One region of the Trichocoleus sp. DQ-A3 genome, then DNA from elsewhere that is predicted to be linked to it. Evidence: predicted binding sites of a transcription regulator. Region 1 holds the regulator's gene; the other holds the start of a gene.
The links. The regulator NtcA, encoded in region 1, controls nitrogen genes in cyanobacteria. The targets are predictions, from matches to a motif close to TTTGTANNNNNNNNTACAAA.
Positions count from the first base shown of each region.

Region 2: a site for NtcA is predicted at 9,257-9,276, ahead of NDI44_RS06320 (TIGR00300 family protein). Genes of this name have one in related genera too.

Region 1 is NZ_JAMPKC010000001.1:6,190-18,092, reverse strand. Features, by position in the region: gene NDI44_RS00095 (SirB1 family protein) at 1-675, shown strand, start outside; gene NDI44_RS00090 (SRPBCC family protein) at 679-1,134, opposite strand; gene NDI44_RS00085 (mechanosensitive ion channel) at 1,410-3,173, shown strand; gene NDI44_RS00080 (ankyrin repeat domain-containing protein) at 3,249-3,881, opposite strand; gene NDI44_RS00075 (GTP-binding protein) at 4,208-5,614, opposite strand; gene NDI44_RS00070 (DUF3146 family protein) at 5,890-6,153, shown strand; gene NDI44_RS00065 (pre-16S rRNA-processing nuclease YqgF) at 6,210-6,617, opposite strand; gene NDI44_RS00060 (DUF3084 domain-containing protein) at 6,692-8,293, opposite strand; gene ntcA (global nitrogen regulator NtcA) at 8,541-9,212, opposite strand; gene fabI (enoyl-ACP reductase FabI) at 9,592-10,368, shown strand; gene hisB (imidazoleglycerol-phosphate dehydratase HisB) at 10,522-11,166, shown strand; gene NDI44_RS00040 (WG repeat-containing protein) at 11,297-11,903, opposite strand, start outside.
Region 2 is NZ_JAMPKC010000002.1:699,006-710,908, forward strand. Features, by position in the region: gene NDI44_RS06285 (ROK family protein) at 1-900, shown strand; gene NDI44_RS06290 (hypothetical protein) at 974-1,390, opposite strand; gene NDI44_RS06295 (CTP synthase) at 1,509-3,182, opposite strand; gene NDI44_RS06300 (hypothetical protein) at 3,362-3,535, opposite strand; gene NDI44_RS06305 (pyridoxamine 5'-phosphate oxidase family protein) at 3,718-4,269, shown strand; gene NDI44_RS06310 (N-acetylmuramoyl-L-alanine amidase) at 4,326-6,101, shown strand; gene NDI44_RS06315 (Rpn family recombination-promoting nuclease/putative transposase) at 6,192-7,007, opposite strand; gene NDI44_RS06320 (TIGR00300 family protein) at 7,076-9,190, opposite strand; gene NDI44_RS06325 (GDSL-type esterase/lipase family protein) at 9,409-10,092, opposite strand; gene NDI44_RS06330 (hypothetical protein) at 10,217-10,486, opposite strand; gene NDI44_RS06335 (HEAT repeat domain-containing protein) at 10,644-11,903, shown strand, end outside.

The sequences.
Region 1 (11,903 bases):
GCGGAGATACAAGAACGCCTACCTGCCCAACGATATCCCCTGCGGGTGATTCAAACTATCAATCAGTATCTTTACGACGACTTAGGTTTTACTGGAAATAACGAGAACTATTACGATCCCCGCAATAGCTTTTTAAATGATGTAATCGATCGGCGCACTGGCATCCCGATCGCCCTAGCGCTAGTTTATTTAGAAATTGCACGACGCATTGATTTTCCGATGGTTGGGGTGGGGATGCCGGGGCATTTCCTGATTCGCCCACAGTTTGAGGATGTGGGAATCTTTGTGGACGCCTTCCATCGCGGCGAGATTCTGTTTGAGCAAGATTGCAGAGATAGACTTGCAAAGATTTACCAGCAATCTGTGCAACTGCAAGCGACTTTCGTAGAACCCGTGAGTTCTCGGCGCTTTTTGACGCGGATGCTGACAAATCTGAAAATGATTTACCTGAACCGCCAGGAGTTACAAAAAGCACTTGCCACAGTGGAACGGATTTTGCTGTTGTTCCCAGACGCACCGATGGAATTGCGCGATCGCGGTCTTCTCTACTTCCAAATGGGTCGCTGGTCAGAGGCATCCCAAGATTTAAACATTTATCTAGCGATACTTCCCAATGCGGAGGATGCTGGCGTGATTCGCCAGTTACTGACACAAATCGAACAAGATATCTATTAGCCTTTAGCGATCCATCTCCTCTGCCACTCGCTTGAGACGTCGCAATTGAGCTTGCATATCGGCTTTCGTTAAGGCAGCGGCGAAGGTGTTAAAACCCCAACGCACTAAAGGACTGGGAATTTCAAACTCGAAGCGATTCAGCAGGCGCGTGCCCTTTCCCGTTGCCTCTGACTGACATTCCCAGCGATCGCGTCCTTTGAAAAATCCTTCAAATCCCCAGACGATTAGCCCCGGTTCTCGCTCCACAACCACCGTTTCGAGCGTGGGGTGCAATAAGGGAATTTGAATAATAAACCGACTTTGACTCCCCACATCCGTTCGCCACTCTCCGACGGGTTCGCACCGCAACGCCGGATTCAGCCATCGATGCATTAAGACACGATCGGTAATGCAGCGCTCAACCATTGTTGCACTGGCATTGATTTGGATAGATTGCTCGAAAACTTCAGTAGGGGACATACTATACAGCTTACTGGAAGAGAACCCTACAGAAACGCAAATCGGGAAGCACCGCTAAAAATCGCAAATATCCGACTTTTTCGGCTTATTTATCTATAAAGATAGATTAAAAACTGAGAACGCTGGTCTATATCTATCTCATCCTGTTTTTAGTCGGTTTTTAATTCTCTAATGCAGTAGCGAGAGAATTTATCAACGTAGGATAAGTCTTGGCGATTCCTGCTAAGCAGCGTAACTTTTGTATATTTGCCCATCCGACGTTAACTCAGAACACCATGAATGGAACTTGGCAAGGAATTACACTCACTCTCTTTCGAGAGGTGCCACTCAGGTTGAACGGGTTGTTAGCGCAGAGTACACCCGTACCAGCGGCGGAATCCTCTCCTGCAACCAATAATAATTTTTCGGTTGACAATATTATCTCAGGACTCGGCCTCAACTTAGGCAATTCGCTAGTGGATCTGATTAAGGCGATCCTAGCGTTAGTCGTTGGCTTGATCGTGGCTTCACTGGCGGCGGCGGCGGTGCGAGGACTGCTGAATCGCACAAACATCGATAATCGTTTAGCAGCTTGGATTACGGGTCGCCAAGGGGCTGAAGAAGGGCCACCTGTGGAGAAATGGATCTCCAGCGTGGTGTTCTGGCTGATTATGCTCTTTGCCATCGTTGCTAGTTTACAGACTTTAAAACTAACAGCGGTTGCGGGTCCCCTTAACACTCTGTTAGAGCAAGTCACTCAGTTCATCCCCAAACTCGTTAGTGCAGCGATTCTGTTAGGAATTGCCTGGGTACTGGCAACCTTGACAAAGCTAGTGGTAACGCGGGGACTGCGGGCGCTGCGGTTAGACGAACGTTTGGGCGAACAAACGGGAGGTACGGCACCGGGGGATACGACGCCAGGGGGTACGACGCCAAGGACAAACCAGTATTCTCTGAGCGATACCTTAGGCAACGCTCTGTACTGGTTCATCTTTTTGCTATTTCTGCCGCTGATCTTAGATGCCCTACAGCTACAGCAGGCACTGGGTCCGGTTAATAACCTGCTAAATCAAATTTTGGCAGCAGTACCGAATATTTTGACTGCTATCGTCATCGGTGCAGCAGGTTGGTTGCTGGCGCAGGTGGTGCGGCGGATTGTGACGAATCTGCTGACGGCAACCGGAACGGATCGGTTGGGTGCAAGATTCGGAATTTCACGGGCAACCGGCGGACAAACGCTTTCTTGGCTGATCGGGACAATTGTTTTTGTTCTGATTTTAATCCCGACCGCGATCGCTGCTCTCAATGCTTTGGGAATTGCGGCAATTTCGGTTCCGGCGATCGCCATGTTGACCCAGATTCTCAACGCGATTCCGCTAATCTTTACAGCGGCGTTGATTCTCGGCATCGCTTATGTAGTTGGACACTTTGTTTCAGAGTTAGTCACCAACATCCTCACCAGCATCGGATTCAACAATATTTTCTACTGGCTGGGACTCCAATCTAAGCCTTACACCCGCGCCACGCCAATTCTACCTCCGGCTCCAGAGGCACAGATACCGCCTACGGGACAAGAAACTATCCTTCAGGAACCGACGCCTCCCACCCGCACCCCGTCAGAACTCGCCGGGATTGTGGTATTGGTTGGCATTATGCTGTTTGCGACAGTAGCAGCAACTAATATTCTGCAAATTCCGGCGCTAACTCTGTTGGTCAGCGGGATTGTGGTGATATTAGGTCGAATTCTCGCTGGTTTGGTGGTGTTTGCGATTGGTTTGTATCTCGCTAACCTCGCCTTTAACTTGATTACCAGTTCCGGTACTCGCCAAGCGCGGATACTCGGACAAACTGCTCGGATTGCGATTATCGCCCTCGTTTCAGCAATGGCGCTGCAACAGATGGGAATTGCTAGCGATATCGTTAACTTAGCTTTTGGATTGCTATTGGGAGCGATCGCTGTCGCGATCGCCTTGGCTTTCGGGTTGGGTAGCCGCGATGTTGCAGCTGGGCAAGTCCGCGAATGGCTGGCATCCTTTAAAGAAGATAAAACGCCTCGCTAATCACAAATTTTCTTGGTCAGTTAAACGTAGGGTGGGCATCCGTGTCCACCCTTTTCAAATGTTCCTCACGCACCATCATTCCTTAGTACCTGCTTGCTTGAGCAACTCAAGTATTTTGGTGTGTCCTTTATACTTGGCAATATCTAAGGGTGAGTTTCCATTCTTGTCTTGTTCTGTTACATTAGCCCCTTGGTTAATTAAGCTTTTAACCTCATCAATATTGTTTCTAGCTATAGCCAATAAGAGTTTGTCATTTTCATTCTGACTTTGTCCTAAAGACTCTTCCCAGTCTGCCCAAGACTGTTCTAGTTCATGCTTTTCCTCTAGTTCTAATTCTTTTTCAATATCTTTAAGGGTAATAATAAGGCGATTCAGTATAGCTTTTTGCTCTCGATTTAGGAAAATCTCATTGATTTTTTCAATTCGGCTGCAAAATAAGTCTGAAAAACCTCTCTCTTGCAAAACACTTCTGGCTAGCCTGGGGAGAAAGTAACACAAAGCTTCATCCGAAATGAGCGAGTAATCACAGATCATCATTGAGCATTGCTCGTCGCTCATTTCATCTTTTAAAACTTCACCAAAATCTCGCTGAATCGCTAAATATTCACCCTCAATAACTCCCTTTTTTGGAAGAATAGGGATGATCAAAGGCTTTTTGAAGGCTGAGAAAGCTTGGTTAATATCATCTAATAAAGACTTATCTTCCATTCTTTTTGCTATAGAGGTTGGAAAAAAGAGAGTTTACAATTTATTTATAATATCTATATTTTGATTTGCTTTTTAGTACCTTTTCTGGAACTCGCGCAGAGGACATTGTCCTCCGCGCTCCAACTACAACGTCTAGTCAGACAAATACAATTACTATATTATGACTTTAACATGCACAAAACAAGCATTTTATTATAAGTATATTCGAGCTAAATAAAATACATCGATCAGTTGCACTGATCGATGTATTTATAAATCGAATTAGATGAATTTCAAGTAATAAAAAACAAGCGATCGCTTGTTTTCAAAAAGAGCGATCGCGTGTTTTAATTCACTAACTTTGCACTCAACTCATTCTTAATCCGATTCAAAATTGAGGCTTCATCCAGTGAAGTCAGAATGCGACTTACCACGGCTTTTGGGCCATCGGGACCCCAGGAAGCGCCATTTGCCAAGTAAGTTTTAGTGACTTGTCCAATCCCGTAAGAAGAAACCCCAGAAACACCTGCCTGAGTCACGGCAACTGATAGATAGGGACCTAAAGACACCCCACCCGTTGCGGGTGCGGAGAGTCCTAAGAGACTTTTCAGGGAACTCAGTCCCAAAGTTGCCAAAAGTTCGCTAGCGCTAATTCCGCCCATACTGATGGCAATTTTTTGTAGCAGTCCCACCGCTCCAGGCTGAGTCATGGGAATGCCGTAGAGTTTAGATAACGTGAGAATCATTGCCACGTCGATAACGGCACCGCTGAGGAGATCGACAACCGTGACCGGGTTGAGGGCGATCGCAACTGCCTTCGTCATCACCCCTTTCCAGATGATCTGATTCGCACTTTCATCGCGAATCTGCATCTTCCTAGCAATCATCTGTTCGTTCACATCATCGGCATACAGCATGGTGTTGAGCGCTACCAAAGCCTTGCCTTCTCGGTGCAAAATTTCCAGAATTTTCAGCTTCAAATCCAGAACTTGGGGCGTTCCCGGTCGTCGCTGCACTGCCCTCGTTCCGTCAGGACGGCGAACCGCCTGCGCCACCAGGGGAGAGGCAGCAACCATTACAATTTCATCCGGTGAGAGCAATTCCCGCACCCGTTCATCCCGAATTTTGCGATAAATCGCCATCCGGTCGGCATCCGGATACTGGTCAATTTTGTTAAATACCAGCAACATCGGTTTACCGACTTCCCGCAATTGCGAGAGCGCCTCGTATTCCACCTTGTTCATGTCGCCCGAAATGACAAACAGCAGCAAGTCTGCTTGTCTGGCAACTTGTCTGGCTAAGGTTTCGCGGGTTTCTCCGTCTACTTCGTCAATTCCAGGGGTGTCAATTAGCTCGATTTGGGAATTGCCCGCACTCGGCAGCGTGACTCGTAGGATATCGCTGACGCTTCCCGCCTCATTCTCCTGAGTCAGTTGCCAGCTGGCACCTTGATGGGTGCGGGTGACGCCATGAAGCGGTCCCGTTTCAAACACGTTCTGACCTAATAAGGCGTTCAGTACTGAAGATTTACCCCGTCCCACCATCCCAAAGGCGGCAATCTGGACGACCGATCGATCTAACTTCTCCAGCATCGTTGCCAAATCATTAATCTCGGATTCCAGTCCCGTCCGCTCTTGAGGAGTGAGATCCAGGTTATCTACCAAGTCTCGCAGAGCATTTTGCGCCTTTTTGTAATTCAGTTCTGCTTGGATGTCATCAAAGCTCAAAATGGCGTTATCTAGTTCCCGATCCAAATCTGTCGCGTCCGGGGTTTGTGAAGGGAACTGGCTGGCATTTGGGGTTCGGTCAGACGATAAACGACTCAAAATTGCACCTTTTTTGCTCAGATGTTACTCTTCTTTCATCCTAGTCAATACCGATCTAGTCTGGCACTTTCCATATCCAGAGGGATATTTTTACTCGGTTCGTGCCAGCTCAGTATCAGCTGTGAGAATGATGTTATCTCGAAGGCGATCGCAATAAGTTTAGTATTGTTGCTGAATGAAGGTATTTGATCGGCACAGCGATTGTGAGTTCTAAGCGTTTACCTCAAACTACTGCCCACGTCCGAATTACCCATCTTTCCTGGCAACGGGGCTTTCTGGCAGGGGAAGTCACGGCGGCGGAATATGAATGGCAGTTCCAGTGGTGTTTCCGACAGGGTCAATTGTCGGTGACACCCTCTTTGGGACGCGCTTTAATTCAGGAACCTCTGGGTCGATTTTTAGAACAGAAAGATTACCAGCTAGAGCCTGGAGGGGACTATGCGTTTACGATCCGGGCGGAACTTTAAAAGTTTTGAGTTTTGAGTTCAGTTTAAATTAAGAAAGTTAAGAATGACAGAGTTTCCTAGTTCCTCGTCTCTCGTTGCTTCATGTATCTTTCGATGAGGAGGATGGCAACAATGTCATCGATTGGTCGGGGTAGACTCCGCATACCTTGGGGAATCAGGCGTCCTAAACCTTGGGGAGGGTACATTTGCCAATAGCGATCGCGTGCTTCCAAGGTACTGTAGCGCTCATCTACCAGGACAATCGGCACCGACGTTGGGAACTCTTGCTGAAGTTTCTTTTTCCAACTTTTGGAAGTGGTTTGATCGCCCATCACTAGAGTATCAATCGGAAATTTTTCACATAAGTCAAGGATCGTTGCGATCGCTGCTTCTGCTGGTACAACCTGGTGGTAATGCAGAGAATTGTCTTTCCCCACTACGGCTAAACCACACTTATCGCGCCCTGGATCGAACCCTAAAATCATCTGAATTGGCTAATCGCTAATTTACAAATGGTTAATTGCCATTAGTCATCATCTCATCACTAATGACTAATAAATTACATCCTGACCACAACTTCTCCGTCTTCAACCGCCTCCAAATTTAATTTCATGGGTCCGGCAATATAGGCGTCCTCAGCCACGACTGCTTTCAGAGAAATCGGCTTATTGTGCTTTTTCAACTGCTCGATAAACCGAATCAAGCTAACAATTCGATTGTCGCCAACCTGAACTGTATCGCCCAAAATCCCCGCGCGAGTAGCTCGGAACTGGGATGCTCCAAGCAGCAGGTCAATCCGCTGCCGAATTTGTTGGTCGGTCATGTTTGAAGGATCGGCAGATGTCGTTGCTACGACTTCACCAGTGCGGAATACAACTTGATTGGGTGCGGCGTCTGCAAAGACTTGTACCTGCTTTTCTCCCTGGACATAGTTACCAGCCGAAAAAACTCGGACTACATAGTTTCGACCATCCTGAATCTGGTTGATCAGTTGCTCGACCTGTGCCTCTGTAATTTGCACGACCCGTTCGTTCGCCACCTTGTTGAGACCGGGTTGGGTCGCTTTAATCGCTGTCCGATTCGCTTCCCGTAATAGCTGCTCAATGACCTGTCGGGCTGCAGCTGGCTCGACAATACGAAAAACGCCAGCCGCCAGAACCTGACCGCGCAGCAGAGCCAGACTACCCTGACGCAAAGTTTGATAAGACTGGTAATACTGTTCTAAGGTTGCCACTTCCTGCTCTAGGGAAGCTTGTTGTTTTTCGAGTTCTTTAAGGCGATTTTCTCGCTGGGCAATCACCTCATCTCGTTGAGAAATTTTGTTATCAAGTAGAGATAAGGCTTTGTCTCGCTGGGCAATTTGCTCATCGCGATCGCTCAGGCTCTTCCGAAAGGCAGCAAGTTTCTCATCAAGTTCCACAAGGGCTTGATCCCGCTTGAGAATTTGCTCATCGCGTTGGCTAATTGCTCGGTCTTGCTGGGCAATTTTTTGGTCGCGCTGAGTCACTTTCGCTTTGAATTCAGTAATTTCAGCTCTGACTTGATTTCGCTGCTGGAGCAATTCTTGGCGTTCTGCTTGAAGTTGTTGGATTTCCGAACGTAGCGTCTTGGCTTGCCCTGAGACAGATGTAAGCTGTTTTTGGGTTTGCTGAAAGCTGCTGGCAACCCGGGTCAGTTCGCTTTGAGTCTGATTTAGTTGCGCCTCCGTCTGGCCTTGTTTAGCCAGCGCAGCTGCCAAAGATCGATTAATCGCATCTAAGCGCTGCTGAGCGACAGATTGCTGGGTGCGAGCTTGAGCGAGTTCCTTCTCTACTTGCTCTTTTTGGGCGGCGGTTTTAGCAAGTTCGCTTTCGGTTTTCCGTTTCTGCTCGTTCGCTTTAGCAATATCCTTACTTGCTGTCTTGAGTTTTTTCTGCACTTCTTGGAGTCTAAAAACTCCAATCCGCAATTGTTCGCTGGTCGCGAAGATGATTGTTAGTGTTGAGGCAGAAATCGTTAGCCCTGTCAGAATCGTTACTAAAACAGCTGTTTTGCGGGGACGCAGATTGAACAACGACAGGCGTGCTTTTCCCACGCGCGTGCCAATGCGATCGCCTACCGTTGCGATGACGCTTCCCAACACTAAAATAGACAAAATCAGGAAGAGCGCACTGTCGGTCATTGTCTGCTACAGTCATTCCAGTTACAGCCTATCGCATCGCAGGCTAGAGAAAGGGTTAACAGGAATTAAAGATCGAAGGTGAAATCGGAAAGGTTAAAGGTTGGAAGGTTGAAAACTATCCGCTTAAAACCTGACACCTTTTAACTCAACTCCCGACTAAATGTTAAAACTGGATAACCTGCTCGCGCTACCATGCCGTTTTAACCAACAACCTAACCTACAACCTGACGAGAGCCTCTAGCTGTTTTCAAGTAAACTGCTGACTCAGTGTAACTGGGTTGTGTACCGTAATTTTTTTCTTGTGGATAGAAATCATTTTTTCCTCCCGCAAATCTCCCAGTAAGCGGGTGACAGTTACCCTGGTGGAGCCGATTGCTTCTGCGATCGCTTGATGAGAAAGCTTCAGATCGATCGTAATTCCATTGGCGGTAGGAACGCCAAAATCACGGCACAGAATCAACAGAAAACTCACCAAGCGCGATCCCATATCTCGGTGAGCTAATGTCTCAATCATCATTTCTGTTTGCAAAATGCGCGAAGAAAGCCCTCGCAGCATCAACATCGATAGCTCCGGATTATCCTTGAGCGATTGCTCTACCTGATCGATCGGTGCCGAAAGCAGCTCCACTGGCGTAAATGCTACAGCGTGATAAAACCGATCCGAACGATGCCCTGTAATTAAGGACAGTACTCCAAAAACGCTGTTTTCTCGCAGCAGCGCCACGGTAATTTCTTCCCCAGCTTCATACACGCGAGACAGCTTTACTGCACCTTTGAGCAAAAAGTATACCCGTTCAGCCGGGTCTCCTGGGAAAAAGATCGTCTTGCCCCGCTCAAAAGTTTCCACCACGGGTGGAAACGCCCCACCTCCCAGTTGACGGAACACAGCTGCTAGCGGTCTATCTTGCGTCACTGCCACTTCCTTTTTCCTAAATGCTGCCCTACAGACTTCTGCAACTTTCTGTCGGAGGAACTTTAACCATAGCAAAACAACTATGAGAGTTTTCTGACATTAGACACAGATAAACTGACTTCCAAGCGGTTTTTGTGCTATTTGATACAAAATTTTAAAGTAGTTTCCCCGGCTACCTTCTTTAGTTCTCTCCCTGCTCAAGGCAAGTAAGATTATGACGGAAAATGTTGATATCTTGACAGTATCTGCGCTATCGGGTGGGATGCATGGTGAGTAAGGAGGCACGCTCCTTACCCGTACTAGACAGCCTTGCTCCGGGCGATCGCGATCTTGAATACTCCCCTAAATCGGATATCCTCTAATATTGCCTTCAAAATCGACATTTATGCTAGATTTAACCGGAAAAAACGCCCTTGTCACCGGCATTGCCAACAATCGATCGATCGCCTGGGGGATTGCTCAGCAACTGCACCAAGCGGGTGCGAATCTAGGAGTGACTTACCTGCCAGACGACCGGGGTCGCTTTGAAAAAAAAGTGGCAGAGTTGGTAGAACCCCTCAACCCCAGCTTGTTTTTACCCTGCGATGTCCAGAATGAGACCCAAATTCAGTCTACATTTGACGCCATCCGCGATAAGTGGGGTAAGCTAGACATCCTGATCCATTGTCTTGCCTTTGCGAACAAGGAAGATTTATCAGGTGATTTTAGCAACACTACCCGCGCTGGCTTCACCCAAGCTCTAGAAATTAGTACCTATTCTCTGGTGCAACTTGCCGGGTCAGCAAAACCACTGATGACAGAAGGCGGCAGTATTGTCACGCTGACTTATCTAGGCGGCGTTAAGGTGATCCCCAACTACAACGTAATGGGAATTGCCAAGTCTGGATTGGAAATGAGTGTCCGTTACCTGGCATCTGAATTAGGTCCACAGAATATTCGCGTGAATGCAATTTCGGCAGGTCCTATCCGCACTTTGGCATCGTCGGCGGTAGGTGGCATTCTGGATATGATCCATCACGTTGAGGAAGTAGCACCGCTGCGACGCACTGTAACTCAGAAAGAAGTGGGAAATGCGGCTGCTTTCTTGTGTAGCGATTTGGCAAGTGGCATTACAGGTCAGGTGCTGTATGTCGATGCGGGATACGAGATTATGGGGATGTAAAAAGAATCAAACATTAAAAATTAAAAATTAAAAAGCAAAGATTCTGCTAATTTTTAATTTTTAATTTTGCATTTTTAAGGCTTTCGCGTCTCCCAAATGCTCAGTAACGTAGGATAATAAACTTAACTTTATTTTCTTGAGTGAGCATCTGCGATGCAGGCACGCGATCGCCAATTTACACCTTCTCCAAGCATTGAACAGCTTTTGTCTCCTCGCATGGCAAGGGTTCCCCGCAAGACGGGCGAAACGGATGTTATCGTCACCGTCAAATTAGACGGGAATGGCACTTGCAATGCAAAAACTGGCATTCCGTTTTTAGACCATATGCTGCATCAAATCGCCTCTCACAGCCTGATTGATTTGGATGTAGCCGCGACGGGAGACTTGGAAATTGATGACCACCATACCAATGAAGATGTGGGAATTACCCTAGGAATGGCGTTGCATCAAGCACTGGGCGATCGCAAAGGAATTGTCCGATTTGGGAATTTCCTCGCCCCTCTCGATGAAGCGTTGGTTCAGGTAGCGTTAGATTTTTCCGGACGCCCCCACCTCAGCTATGGCTTGGAGATTCCGACTCAGCGAGTCGGGACTTATGACACTCAGCTAGTGCGGGAATTTTTTGTGGCGTTGGTCAATCACAGCCAGATGACGCTGCACATTCGCCAACTCGATGGAATTAATTCGCACCACATTATTGAAGCGACGTTCAAAGCGTTTGCGCGATCGCTCCGCATGGCAATCGAAGTTGATCCCCGTCGTAGCGGTACGATCCCCAGTTCTAAAGGCGTGTTATAGGTTTCCTTGCAAATACACTCCGATAAAGGCAACGAGAGCCGGGGAAATCCTCACCAGGCTCTCGCTTCATTCTGCTGAAGTTTCCGCGACCACTGACTCTCAATTCTTCTATGTCTTCAGAAATGAGAACTTATGGAAGAGGTTTGCGGATATAGCCATATTTATTGCCAATCTTAACTTTTGCTAGCCCTTGCGAAAAAGATTGAGCGCTATCAAATTGGGGTTTAATTACGAATTTGCCACTCTTATTGATATAGCCCCATTTGTCGCCGTTCTTTACCGCTGCTAGGTCTTCTGAAAAGTTATAAATATTATCAAATTGTGGGGGAATGACAACATTGCTTGCCTTGTCAATATAGCCTACCTTAGTGTCTATCGTTATGCCCGCCAGTCCTTGAGAAAAGTCCCCAGCCCAATCAAATTGGAGTGGAATAACAAGATATCCCATTTTGTCAATATAGCCCCACTTATTATTACTGGATATCACTGCTAGTCCTTCCGAAAAAAACTTAGCTTCCTCAAATTCCAACGGAACAATAACGTCTCCCCGATTATCGATATAGCCCCATTTGTTGTCTTTTTTGACTGGCGCGAGTCCTAGGGCTGATTCAGTGCGATCGCTTATAGAAAAAGATTCAGCAACATCAAACTGGGGTTGAATGACGAAGTTGCCTTTCTTGCCGATATAGCCCCACTTTTTACCGATTTCTACCGCCGCCAGTGCTGACTCAGTGCGA
Region 2 (11,903 bases), on a different contig from region 1:
GTGGTGAATCGGGAAGTAATTGGCATTGATCTGGGAGGAACGGCAATTAAGCTGGGGAGGTTCCGCGAGGATGGGACTTGCTTGGAGTCGTTGAGTGTGGCGACACCGCAACCGGCAACACCGACAGCGGTTTTGGATGCGATGATAGAAGCGATCGCGCATCTCGATCCGGAAAGACACGCGATCGCGCTCGGTATCGGTACCCCTGGTCCCGCCGATGCATCCGGTCGAATTGCTAGAGTCGCGATTAACCTGGCAGGCTGGCATGATGTACCCCTGGCAGATTGGTTAGAAGCCAAAACAGGTTTACCCACAGTTCTCGCCAATGATGCTAACTGTGCTGGGATGGGAGAAGCTTGGTTAGGAGCTGGACGCCATTACCGGAATTTGATTCTGCTAACACTTGGTACAGGTGTGGGGGGTGCGATTATCCTCGATGGGAACCTGTTTGTGGGTCATCAAGGTGCCGCCGCTGAGCTAGGATTAATTACCTTAAATCCAGAGGGTCCGCCCTGTAATAGCGGCAATCAAGGCTCTTTAGAGCAATATGCCTCAGTAGCCGCCATTCGCCGCCGCACGGGGTTAGAACCAGAGGAACTGGGCAAGTTGGCAAGGGCAGGCGACCCGCAAGTATTAGAATTTTGGCAAAGCTACGGACGCGATCTCGGTGTTGGATTATCGAGTCTCATTTATGTTTTAACGCCGGAAGCGATTGTCATTGGCGGCGGCGTTAGTGCAAGTGCAGAATTTTTCTTTCCGGCTGCACTTGCAGAAATTGAGCGGCGGGTGCTGAAGAGTTCCCGTGAGGGTTTGCACCTATTAAAAGCTGAGTTAGGCAACCAAGCTGGAATGGTTGGGGCGGCAAAATTGGCTTGGCAAATTTTGAAGACTGAAAGTTGAGGGTTGAGGGCTGGGGACTGAGGGTTGAGGATTGAGGAGTGTTAGTCTCAGCACTTGTCGTTCTCCCTACTGGTTAAAATGAGTGCCCGGTTTTCTGTTTGATATATTCCAAAATTTTCTGATAGCAATCCGGGTCATTCTGCTTGTTGATAATGATGGGAATAGCACTATTCGGCAACCAGAACGTGAGCCTACCGTTAGAAGAATAGGAAAAGCTACTGATACGGTTGAGATCGACTACATATTCATTCCGTTCATAACTAACTTTGATCCAAGATGCTGCCAGTGAATGGAAGCTAACTTGTTGAATATAGTCCATTACTTGCTGATAGCCATCCGGGTTACTTTGACGGTTGATAATAATTGGGATGGCACTATCAGGCAACCAAAAAGTTACCTTACCGTTCGGGGTGCAAGCGAAGGCACTGATGCGGTCAAGATCGATTACATATTCATTTCGCTCATAACTCACTTTAATCCAATACGCCACATGACCTCCTCACATTAAGGTGAGTTCTGGCACTGACAACGCTCCCCCGCGCAAGTGGTTGGTGGAAAGCAGGACGTGAAGCGATCGCTTTCCGTCCTGCTGTAATTGCCAGCAACTGTTAAGATACCTCAGCTGCTTGGAGCGTCGCATCTTCTTGGGTAGGCTGTGAGGAGTCAGAACGAGCGAGTCCGGGGTCAAGCTGGGCTAGTGCCGCTTGAATCAATCCCTGGAACATCGGGTGGGGATTACTGGGTCGAGAGCTAAATTCCGGGTGGAATTGGGTGGCAATAAAGAAAGGATGGTTAGGTAGTTCAATAATTTCCACTAATCGCCCATCCGGCGAGGTACCGCTGATCGCATAGCCGGTTTCTAAAAACAGGTTGCGATAAGCATTATTAAACTCATACCGATGCCGATGCCGTTCGTAAACCACTTCTTCTTGATAGAGCCGGAAGGCTAGAGTATTGGGCGCTAAACGACAAGCATATAGCCCCAAGCGCATCGTGCCGCCTAAATCCACCACATCTTGCTGTTCCGGCAACAGGTTGATCACCGGATTCGATCCATTCGGGGCAAATTCAGCACTATTGGCATCTTCTAATCCTGCGACGTGTCGCGCCCATTCAATCACCGAACATTGCATCCCCAGACACAAACCGAGGAAGGGGATCTGGTTTTTACGGGCGTATTCAATCGCCGCAATTTTGCCATCGACACCCCGAACGCCGAAACCTCCAGGTACTACAATGCCGTTCACACCAGCCAGGTAAGTTTCAGCACTGCCCGATTCGATGCTTTCCGAGCTAACCCAACGGAGGTTAAGGTCACAATTCATTGCGATCGCTGCATGGCGCAAAGCTTCCAACACTGAGAGATAGGCATCTGTTAACCTTACATATTTACCAACGATGGCAATCTCTATCCGGTGAGTTGGATGATATAGGCGATCTACTAAGATTTTCCACTGGCTCAAGTTGGGTTGGCGTTGCTCTAGTTGCAACAATTCTAGGGTTTGCTGTGCTAGTCCTTCCCGTTCTAAAATCAGCGGCACTTCGTAGATACTTTTGGCATCTTGGGCTGTAATCACGCACTCGACGGGAACATCGCAGAACTCTGAGATTTTTTCTTTGAGTCCTGGGTGTAGAGGGCGATCGCATCTACAAACTAAAATATCCGGTTGAATCCCGATCGACCGCAATTCCTTCACCGAATGCTGCGTCGGCTTGGTTTTCATCTCCCCTGCTGAGGGAATCCACGGCATCAGGGTTACGTGCATATACAGAACGTTATGACGCCCCACATCTTTGCGGAACTGACGAATTGCTTCCAAAAATGGCAGGGATTCAATATCGCCCACCGTGCCGCCAATTTCCGTAATCACCACATCCGGGTTAGTATTTTTGGCAACTCGCTGGATGCGATCTTTGATTTCATTCGTAATATGGGGAATTACCTGGACGGTGCCCCCCATATAATCGCCACGACGCTCTTTATTGAGTACCGCTTGGTAAATCGAGCCAGTTGTGACGCTATTGAGCCGAGACATGGACGTATCGGTGAAGCGTTCGTAGTGCCCCAAGTCCAAATCCGTCTCGGCACCATCTGCCGTTACGAACACTTCTCCGTGCTGAAAAGGACTCATCGTCCCCGGATCGACGTTAATATACGGATCTAATTTCAGGATAGAAACCGAATAGTCACGCGACTTCAGCAAGCGTCCTAAACTTGCTGCTACAATTCCCTTGCCGATACTGGAAACCACGCCGCCGGTGACAAAGACAAACTTAGTCATAAAATGCTTAAAAGAAGAGCCATGTCGGCAACCCACCCCGTTAATTGTGCCACAGTCTTAACGAGTTGTTCGTTGCTTGTTGTTTGCAGTCTGCGATCGGTGATCGCTGGTTTGTAAAACCTTGGCAGAGTGGCTTTGTTGGCTGCCTTATCACCTATCCTATAGGAACGATAACAAGGCTAACAGTTGCTTTGCGATCGCTTATAGGCCTTCAAACCCCTCAAAGGACTGACGACGGACAATTCCCACGCTTGGGCGATCGCGCTTTTGGTACGGTTTAACCCCTGAGTGACACTATTTTTGGCTTTGACTGAGTACCTCCCGACTTCGCTTCTAGCATCTGGGATTAGCACTTTGCCTTTACCGGAAGTTAGACGAAATCGATAGCTTCGTTCCTTTCAATGCCATCAATCCCACTCGTTTTCCTGCCAATTAGATTCTAAACTATTGATACCTGGTAATGCTTCGAACTCTGTAAATTGCTTGATAATTAAAATACTATTAACTGGATAATCGGTGGGCTAAGACACTAGACATGGCTAAAATTTACGATGAATTAAATCAGAATCTCCGAGACTTTATTCAGGAGCAGAAAATCTTCTTTACCGCGACTGCACCGAAAGAAGGTCGGATTAATTTGTCGCCTAAAGGAGTAGATACTTTCCGCTGTATTGATAATAATACAGTGGCTTACCTTGATTTAACTGGGAGTGGCAACGAGACCTCCGCTCATTTACATGAACCAGGAAATGGGCGGATGACGATCATGTTTTGCAGCTTTTCTGAAAAGCCTTTAATTCTTCGTTTATACGGTCAGGGAAAAGTAATTTTTCCAAGACATGAAGCTTGGGACAAATTTTATTCCTTGTTTACGCCAATCTTAGGAGAACGTCAGATCGTGGTACTTGAGATAAAATCAGTACAAACTTCATGCGGATATGGCGTGCCCATTTATGAACTGAAAGAAGAAAGAAAAACTATCAGAGAATGGGGTGAAAAAAAAGGGGAACAAGGAATCTTTGACTATTGGTGCGAAAAGAATCAAAAGAGTATCGATGGACTCCCCACAAAACTTTTACAAGATTAAAGAAACTTTTTTACTAATTTTATCCTCTAATTGATGTAAGGAACTTAGGATTTAACATGAGAAACATCCTGGGATTGGCTGTATTAGGGGTGGTTATGGCAGCACCAGTATCGGCAAAACAATCTCTTTACGTTTCCTATCCTCCTGCTAGCCATAAAACCACAGCTGACCGAATTTTCTTAATTGGCACAGCTCCACCGCCCGGAAAAGTGTTGGTAAATGGGAAGGCGATCGCGCGGAGCAAACAGGGGCATTTTGCTCCCAGTTTTCCGTTAAAGCCGGGAGAGAACCTCTTTACGGTGAGCTATCAAGGTCAAGCCGTCAAACTTAAAGTTACGCGGGCTGCCGCCCACCCTGAGCCACCAAAGGGGTTGGCATTTGCCAAAGATTCCCTGACTCCATCGCAGGATCTCGCCAGACTACCGGGTGAATTGCTATGTTTCGGCGCGGTTGCTCCTGTTGAGGCCAATGTTTCCGTCAATTTGGCGAATCAAACGATTCCGCTGACTAACCAACAGCAGGTTGTACAGCTACCAGCGAATTCTGCTGCCTTAACCGCACAAAATCAGCCCTATGCTGTCGCTGGGGCAGGACACTACCTGGGTTGTGCGGCAGCGGCGGCGGCGGCGGATTTGGGTCGTCCCCAGTTCAAAGTAGAAAAAAATGGGCAGATTGTGAGTCAGGAGGGACCGGCGAAGATTCAGATTCTCTCTCCAGCACAGCTAGAGGTGGCTGAGGTGATTGTTGATGCCGGGGTCGCCCGAACCGGGCCAAGTACAGATTATTCTCGCCTGACACCGCTGCCGAAAACTACGCGAGCTACAATTACAGGTCGAGACGGGGAATGGGTGCGCTTGGACTATGGCGGCTGGATTAACAGTAAAGAAGTTCAAATTGTCAAAGGTTCGGTGCCACCGCGATCGCTGATTCGCAGTATTCGCGCTCGGAAGATTGCCGGTGCTACAGAAGTCATTTTTCCCTTACAAGTGCCGGTACCGCTCGTTGTGCAGCAGGGCGATCTCACGCTGACATTAACGCTGTATAACACGACGGCGCAAACGGATATCATTCGCCTCGACCCCGATCCCGTTATTTCTCGCCTGGATTGGCAACAGGTCGCCCCAGAAACCGTTCAATATACGTTTAATCTCAAATCCGCCCAGCAATGGGGTTATACGGTGAGATATGAAGGCACGAGCCTGATTTTATCTCTGCGCCATCCCCCTCGTCTCACCTCTGGCCCCTCCCCTCTCCGTTCTCAGTCTTCCAACAAGCCTTTATCTGGAATCAAAATTGTTCTCGATCCCGGACATGGCGGTGAAGACAGTGGCGCAGGAGGGCCAACCGGCTATCCCGAAAAAGAGGTGACGCTCACCATGTCAAAGCTGATCGCCACTCAGCTAATTGCACGGGGTGCCACAGTGTACCTGACGCGGGAAGTTGATAAGGCGGTGTCGCTGCCAGAACGGGTGGCAATTATTGACGCAGTGAAACCGGCAATTTCGCTTTCAATTCACTACAATTCCCTCCCCGATGAAGGAGATGCCCAGAATACGCAGGGTTTTGGGACTTTTTGGTATCATCCCCAAGCCCACAGCTTAGCGATGTTTCTGCATAACTACATCGTGACTCAGGCGGGGCGTCCTTCCTACGGCGTTTTTTGGGATAACTTAGCCCTCGCGCGTCCTGCCTCTGCACCCTCTGTATTGCTGGAATTAGGTTTTATGAGCAATCCGGAAGAATTTGAATGGGTGGTCAATCCGCAAGCGCAGCAGAAGATGGCGGCAGCGATCGCAGAAGGCGTCACCCAATGGTTCAAAGTCGCTCGGTAAATACTCTTGTCGGCAGTAGGCTGGGTATGGGCATTCCATTTGCCATAATTTGGGTAATGAATTCCCATCCCAGCAATACTAATTAAGTGCCTAATCGGAAGTCTTCGCTTCTGCGGCTTGTTTGGCTTGCTCAATTGTCAAACTTAAAGCCTCTGCGACCTGTTCCACAGTCAACCCTAATGCCAATAATCGAGGCACTGCTTCTAACTTAGCTTTCAGTTCACCTTCTTGCAGTCCTTCTTCTTTAGCTTCCTGCATGACATCTTGAAAGTATCTAGTCTGCTTTAACTCACTGAATCCAAACATTGCTTCCATCTCCTGGCGAGTCATTTGTGGAAACTTGTACAAGACTATTGTCTCAATCAACTCTATAAGTTGCCGCCTGACCCCTTCATCAGCAATTTCTTGGCTGGCTTTATTAAGTAACTGCCTTGCCAAGTCAGCGGCTTTCTTTTTAGTCTCTACAACTAATTTCACCACGCCCACGCCAAGAGATCGATCTGCCGCTTCTCCTAATTCATCTAAATATATCCGTCGAATTCGCGGGCTTGTCAGTAATTCTCGATACTGGGGCTTCACACCTGGATCTAGGCTTTTGCTTCTAAAAATTACCACTCCTCTCCAATCGTTAGCTCGTTCGTATTGAGATAGGTAAAGGAAGATTTCTCCAAAAAAACGCTGATAAAATCTTTCGTCGCGTTGAAATTGTACTTCTACAAAATAAATGGGTTGGTCAGCAGAATCGTCAGAGGGTAGAAATAAACCATCGAGGCGAAAGGCGGTTTGTTTGACTTCAACTGAGGTGAATTGATAGGTGTTGCCAGTTGATTCTGGTTGCCCAATCAATTCAAAGAAGATGCTGGGAAAAGTTTGAAATAGTTGATAGAAAATACTGTCAGTTTTCACGCCTTCAGAGCTACTATTGGAAAAAAAATAGGGTGGGCAGTGCCCACCCTATCGTGTTTACACAATAATTAAGCTGTTTGAGCAATGTGATAAGGACTGGTTAATTTATCCAGCTGTTGCACTAACAGACTGAGGAATAAACCGACATCAGTGACGACGCCGACGGATTCGACAGAACCGCGATCGCTCAATTTGGTAACAACGGCTGGGTTAATATCTACGCAGACCATTTTCACCCCGGCTGGTGTCATATTTCCCACTCCAATTGAGTGCAGCATCGAAGAGAGCATCAAAATCATGTCTGCACCTTGCAGCAGTTGGGAATACTCTTCCTGAGCTTTAATTAAGTCCATCTGAGTATCTGGCAAGGGGCCATCATCGCGGATGGAACCGGCAAGGCAGAAGGGGACGCCATTGCGGACGCACTCATACATGACACCGCTGTTAATCGCACCGTTCTCAACAGCTTTGGCAATACTGCCATAACGGCGAATCGTGTTAATTACTTTCAGGTGATGGCGGTGTCCCCCCCGAACAGCGACGCCGCGTTTCATATCCACACCCAGCGAAGTTCCCAACATGGACTGCTCAATGTCGTGGACAGCGATCGCATTTCCTCCCAGCAACGCCTGCACATAACCTTGCCGAATCAGATGCGTCAGGTGTTCGCCGCCGCCAGTATGAATCACCACTGGCCCTGCTGTCACCACCACTTTACCGCCAGCATCGCGGATTTTGCGAAGTTCCCAGGCAACTTGTTCCACTACCAATTCCACGCGGCGTTCGCTGGAAACCCCGGCAGACATAAAGCTGAATTCTTGGGTGTTGCGCTGTTCGCGGGATTCCGTCTTCCGCACCGTGCGGATACCGACGACATCAACGACCACCTGTTCGCCGACTTCTAAATCCCGGAGCAGTTTACACCGTGCTACCCGTCCGTTGGGAGTTTGGGTAATGGCGATCGCGCCATCCATGCGCTGATCTTGCACCCGCACCCACTCCCCATTGATTCTGACTTCTGTGGGATAAATGGTGGACACATAGAAATCATCTGGCGCTACCCCAGCTTGGATGACATCTTCCAGCTTGGCATCGCGCTCATCTTGGGGCAAATTCACCGCACCCAAATCGATAAGCTGCGACAAAATCGCTTCCATCACATCGTGGGAAGGAGCCGACACTTTCACCTCCGCAGAGGAGGTACTTTGCCGTTGCTCTCCCAGACTGAAGTTGAGAACCTGGAAGCTGCCCCCATTTTCTACGACTAAATCTAAAGCACGGTTGATTAAGCCGGAGTCCAGCAAATGCCCTTCTAGGCGAATCGTGCGGCTTTCCACCGAGACATTGGCATGGACTTCTTCTCGGACGGGTTCCGTCACCCGCAGCGTCAGGCACTTAGCAGCGCCACCGGCTTTCAAAAATTCTGTCAGCGGTGTTTCGATAACTTGAAATCCAACATCGGCAAGGCGTTTTTTGAGTGCCTCACTCGCCTTATTCATCACCACAACGTGGTCAATATTCACAGCGTTGCAGGCGAAGTTCACTGCATCCGCTTCCTCAATGGCAATCCGCTTCTCCGGCGCAACTCGCATTTCAATCAAGCGGTTGGTGTAGGAATCAAATGCGGGGGGGTAATACAGCAAATAGCCGCCGCTCAAGGGACAGAAGCAGGTATCCAGATGATAGAACCGCTCATCCATCAGTCGCAGCGATAGCACTTCGATGTCGAGCCACTTTGCCAACAACGGGTGAGAATCGAGTTCTGAGCGGAAGCCGTATCCCGCCCACAACCAGCGCCCCTCTCGATCCAGCAGCGCATCGCCCGCGCCTTCAAACGGCAAGTCTTTAGGCAGTTCATGCACCTTATAGCCTTTTTCCTCAAACCATTGCTTGAAATAAGGCTCCTCACCCTGCCGCTCTTTGTGGAAGAAGCGGCTCAGGACGACGGTATCTCCCAGCACCAGCCCAGCATTGGCTGTAAACACCATATCAGGCACACCGCGTTGGGGTGCAACCAAATCGACAATGGCATGGTCTTTGAGGACGTAGTGAAGCTTTTGCCATTGCTCGACGGCGCGATCGCGCGAGGATTTGTGAATATTGCCCTCCATCCAGGGATTAATCACATAATCCACGTCGTAATGGTCGGGAGCGCACATGAGGAAGCGGATCGAGGAGGTCATAAAAGAATCTCTAGTGAAATAGACAAGGGCAAACTCTTATTGGATACAGACTTTCTACGATCCAATTCTGTAGGACTTGTTACGAAATCTTTACCTCTTATTCGTAACAGCGAAAGTCAGCTCTAGAGGCTAATGTCTATTTTATTCCTTTACAACCAAAGAGACTTGACAAAAAGCGATTTATGGGAAATTTTTAACAGTTTCAGTGCAAATCGCTCCTATGTTTGATTCGCACTCCGTCGATATTGCAACAAGGTTGGAGGCCAAGTAGCCTGGGCTAATAAGGGCTGTAAATTTTTAGCAACGCGGGAAGCTAAAAGCTGGTGTCCGGCGGCATTTGGATGAATGATATCTTCCTGGCGATTTTTTGGATTATCGACAATTCCAGTTAAAACCTGTGGAATTAAATATGCCTGTGTATCTTTAGCAACACGCTGATAAAGTTCATCATATTCATCTTCTATGTAGCCGAGATTGATTCCTAGCAGCACAACAATTGCTTTTTGTTGTTGAATCGAAGTTACGATTTGCCGCAAGTTTTGTTCTGTCTCTGTTTTGGGAATTTTTCGCAGAAAATCGTTTCCGCCTAATTCAACAATTACCAGCCAAGGTTCTGCCGCGATCGCATCTTTTTGTAAACGACTCAACCCCATTGCGGTTGTATCGCCGCTAACACCGCGATTCAGTATTGGCAAACCGAGTTGACGACTCAACACGCTGGGAAAAGCTTCTGTCTTTTCCACGCCATATCCAGAGGCAATGCTATCGCCTAAAACGATAACTTGCTTACCAACACCGGCTTTGAGATTTTTGACATCATCGAAATTGTTGCCGCAACTGGTAACAACCAGCAGGGAAGCAAACAGCAAACTAAAGAACCACACCCATCGGCGTTTTTTCATATACTTTTCCAATTCAACTCAACGATAGTGCAGATGGTTAGCGGTAGGGGCAAAGAAGAAAGCGCGATCGCCTATGCTACTTAACCCAATATTATTCATGCGAATGCTTCGCCCCGCGCTTCGTCTACTGACCACTTTTTTCGGCGCGGTAAGCATCGATAATCAAATAAACGCCTTGCGCCAACATCATAAGGATGACTAATGGCAAGGATGTTCCCGACATAACTGAAATAATGCCCCCGATATCAATCAATCCTGCTTGGACAAGGAATGATACAGCGCTGGCTTTCTTAAGATTAACTGAGTCTGAGGACAGGATAAGAACAAGTAAGAGTAAAGCTTGAAGTTCTGGGTTTTCAACTATAAGTAAATATTTGAACAGGTTGGTGGTCATTTGTGGAATTGCTGAACCTTACAATTCCACGAAAGCGAATCGCCTGGAGAAACCGCCGAACTCTTAGGGACAGAGATTAAGTGACCCTTTCTGACCCTCATCAAACCGTGACGCCGCCTAAGCTATTAATATCCGCAACTGCTCTTTTCCGTTGACTATGGCTGAAATCCGCAATCGCAACAGCGTTCAGGTAAACGAGGCTGGAAAGCAGAAACTCATGGACGCTAAAGCTGCTAAACGCAATTACAAAGGCAGGCGTTGGACTTATTTGGACATTGCTACAGCAGCATCGGTGAGTGAAAAGACGGTTAAGCGGTTTTTCTCAGGGAACGAAGATGTTGACTATGAGAGTGCGATCGCGATCGCATCCTCCCTAAATTTAGAACTAGCAGAGTTAATCGATCCGAAAAAACCGAATCCCCCAGATACAACGCCAGAAAACCCGATTGACTGGGGCGATATCTGCCACAAAATGCTGGAGGAACAGCTGAGGCGTTACCAATTCCGGCGACAGGCGACGGGTACGGGGTTGGGGCATGAGGTGGGTATCTATGTGCCGCTGGGATTGGTAAAACCGATAACTCAGCCTCGACGAGGTGAGGAGTTTTGCCCATCCGCAGATGAGGGGCGGTTGCAATATCAGCTGAGTGAGAAGGAAATTGAGAAGCGGTTTGAAGCGAAAGCGTTTCTCTCTCAGGTGATTGAGGCAGGAAAGGGCAAGACTATTGCGATTATTGGGGAACCGGGGGCGGGGAAAAGTACGTGGTTAGAGCAAATTGCCCGTTATCTTAAGGATTCAGAAAATGTTTCCCGGTTGCCGATTTGCATTCATCTGGGGAGTTTGGATGGGAAAACTTTGGAAGAGTATTTACTCCAGCTTTGGCTGAAGGAGGCGCTGTCTCTTCAAGGAATGGTGATATCAGCCCAGATGCAAACTGAGTTGATGCAGTTGTTTAATTCTCATCAGGTTTGGTTGCTGTTGGATGGGGTGGATGAAATACGGGCGGATACATCCACGGAGGCAAATTCGCCTCTACAAGGAATTGCAAATCAGCTGAGGGGTTGGGTGGCGCAGGCGCAAACCCTGTTAACCTGTCGGCTGAATGTTTGGCAAGCAAACGATCGGGTAGTGCCGAATTGTGATGTTTATCGCACCCTGGATTTTGACGATCCGCAGGTGGGGGAGTTTATTGGGGAGTGGTTTGCTAGGGCGGGGAAACCAGAGTTAGGGAAGCAGTTACGGGAGAAGTTAGGCGAGTCGGGGCGGGAACGGATTCGGGATTTGATTAGAAATCCTTTGCGGTTAACGCTGTTGTGTCAAACCTGGGCGGTGAAGCAAGGGGAGTTGCCGAAGACGAAGGCGACGCTTTACCAGCGATTTCGAGAAGATTTCTATGAGTGGAAAAAGAACGAGTTT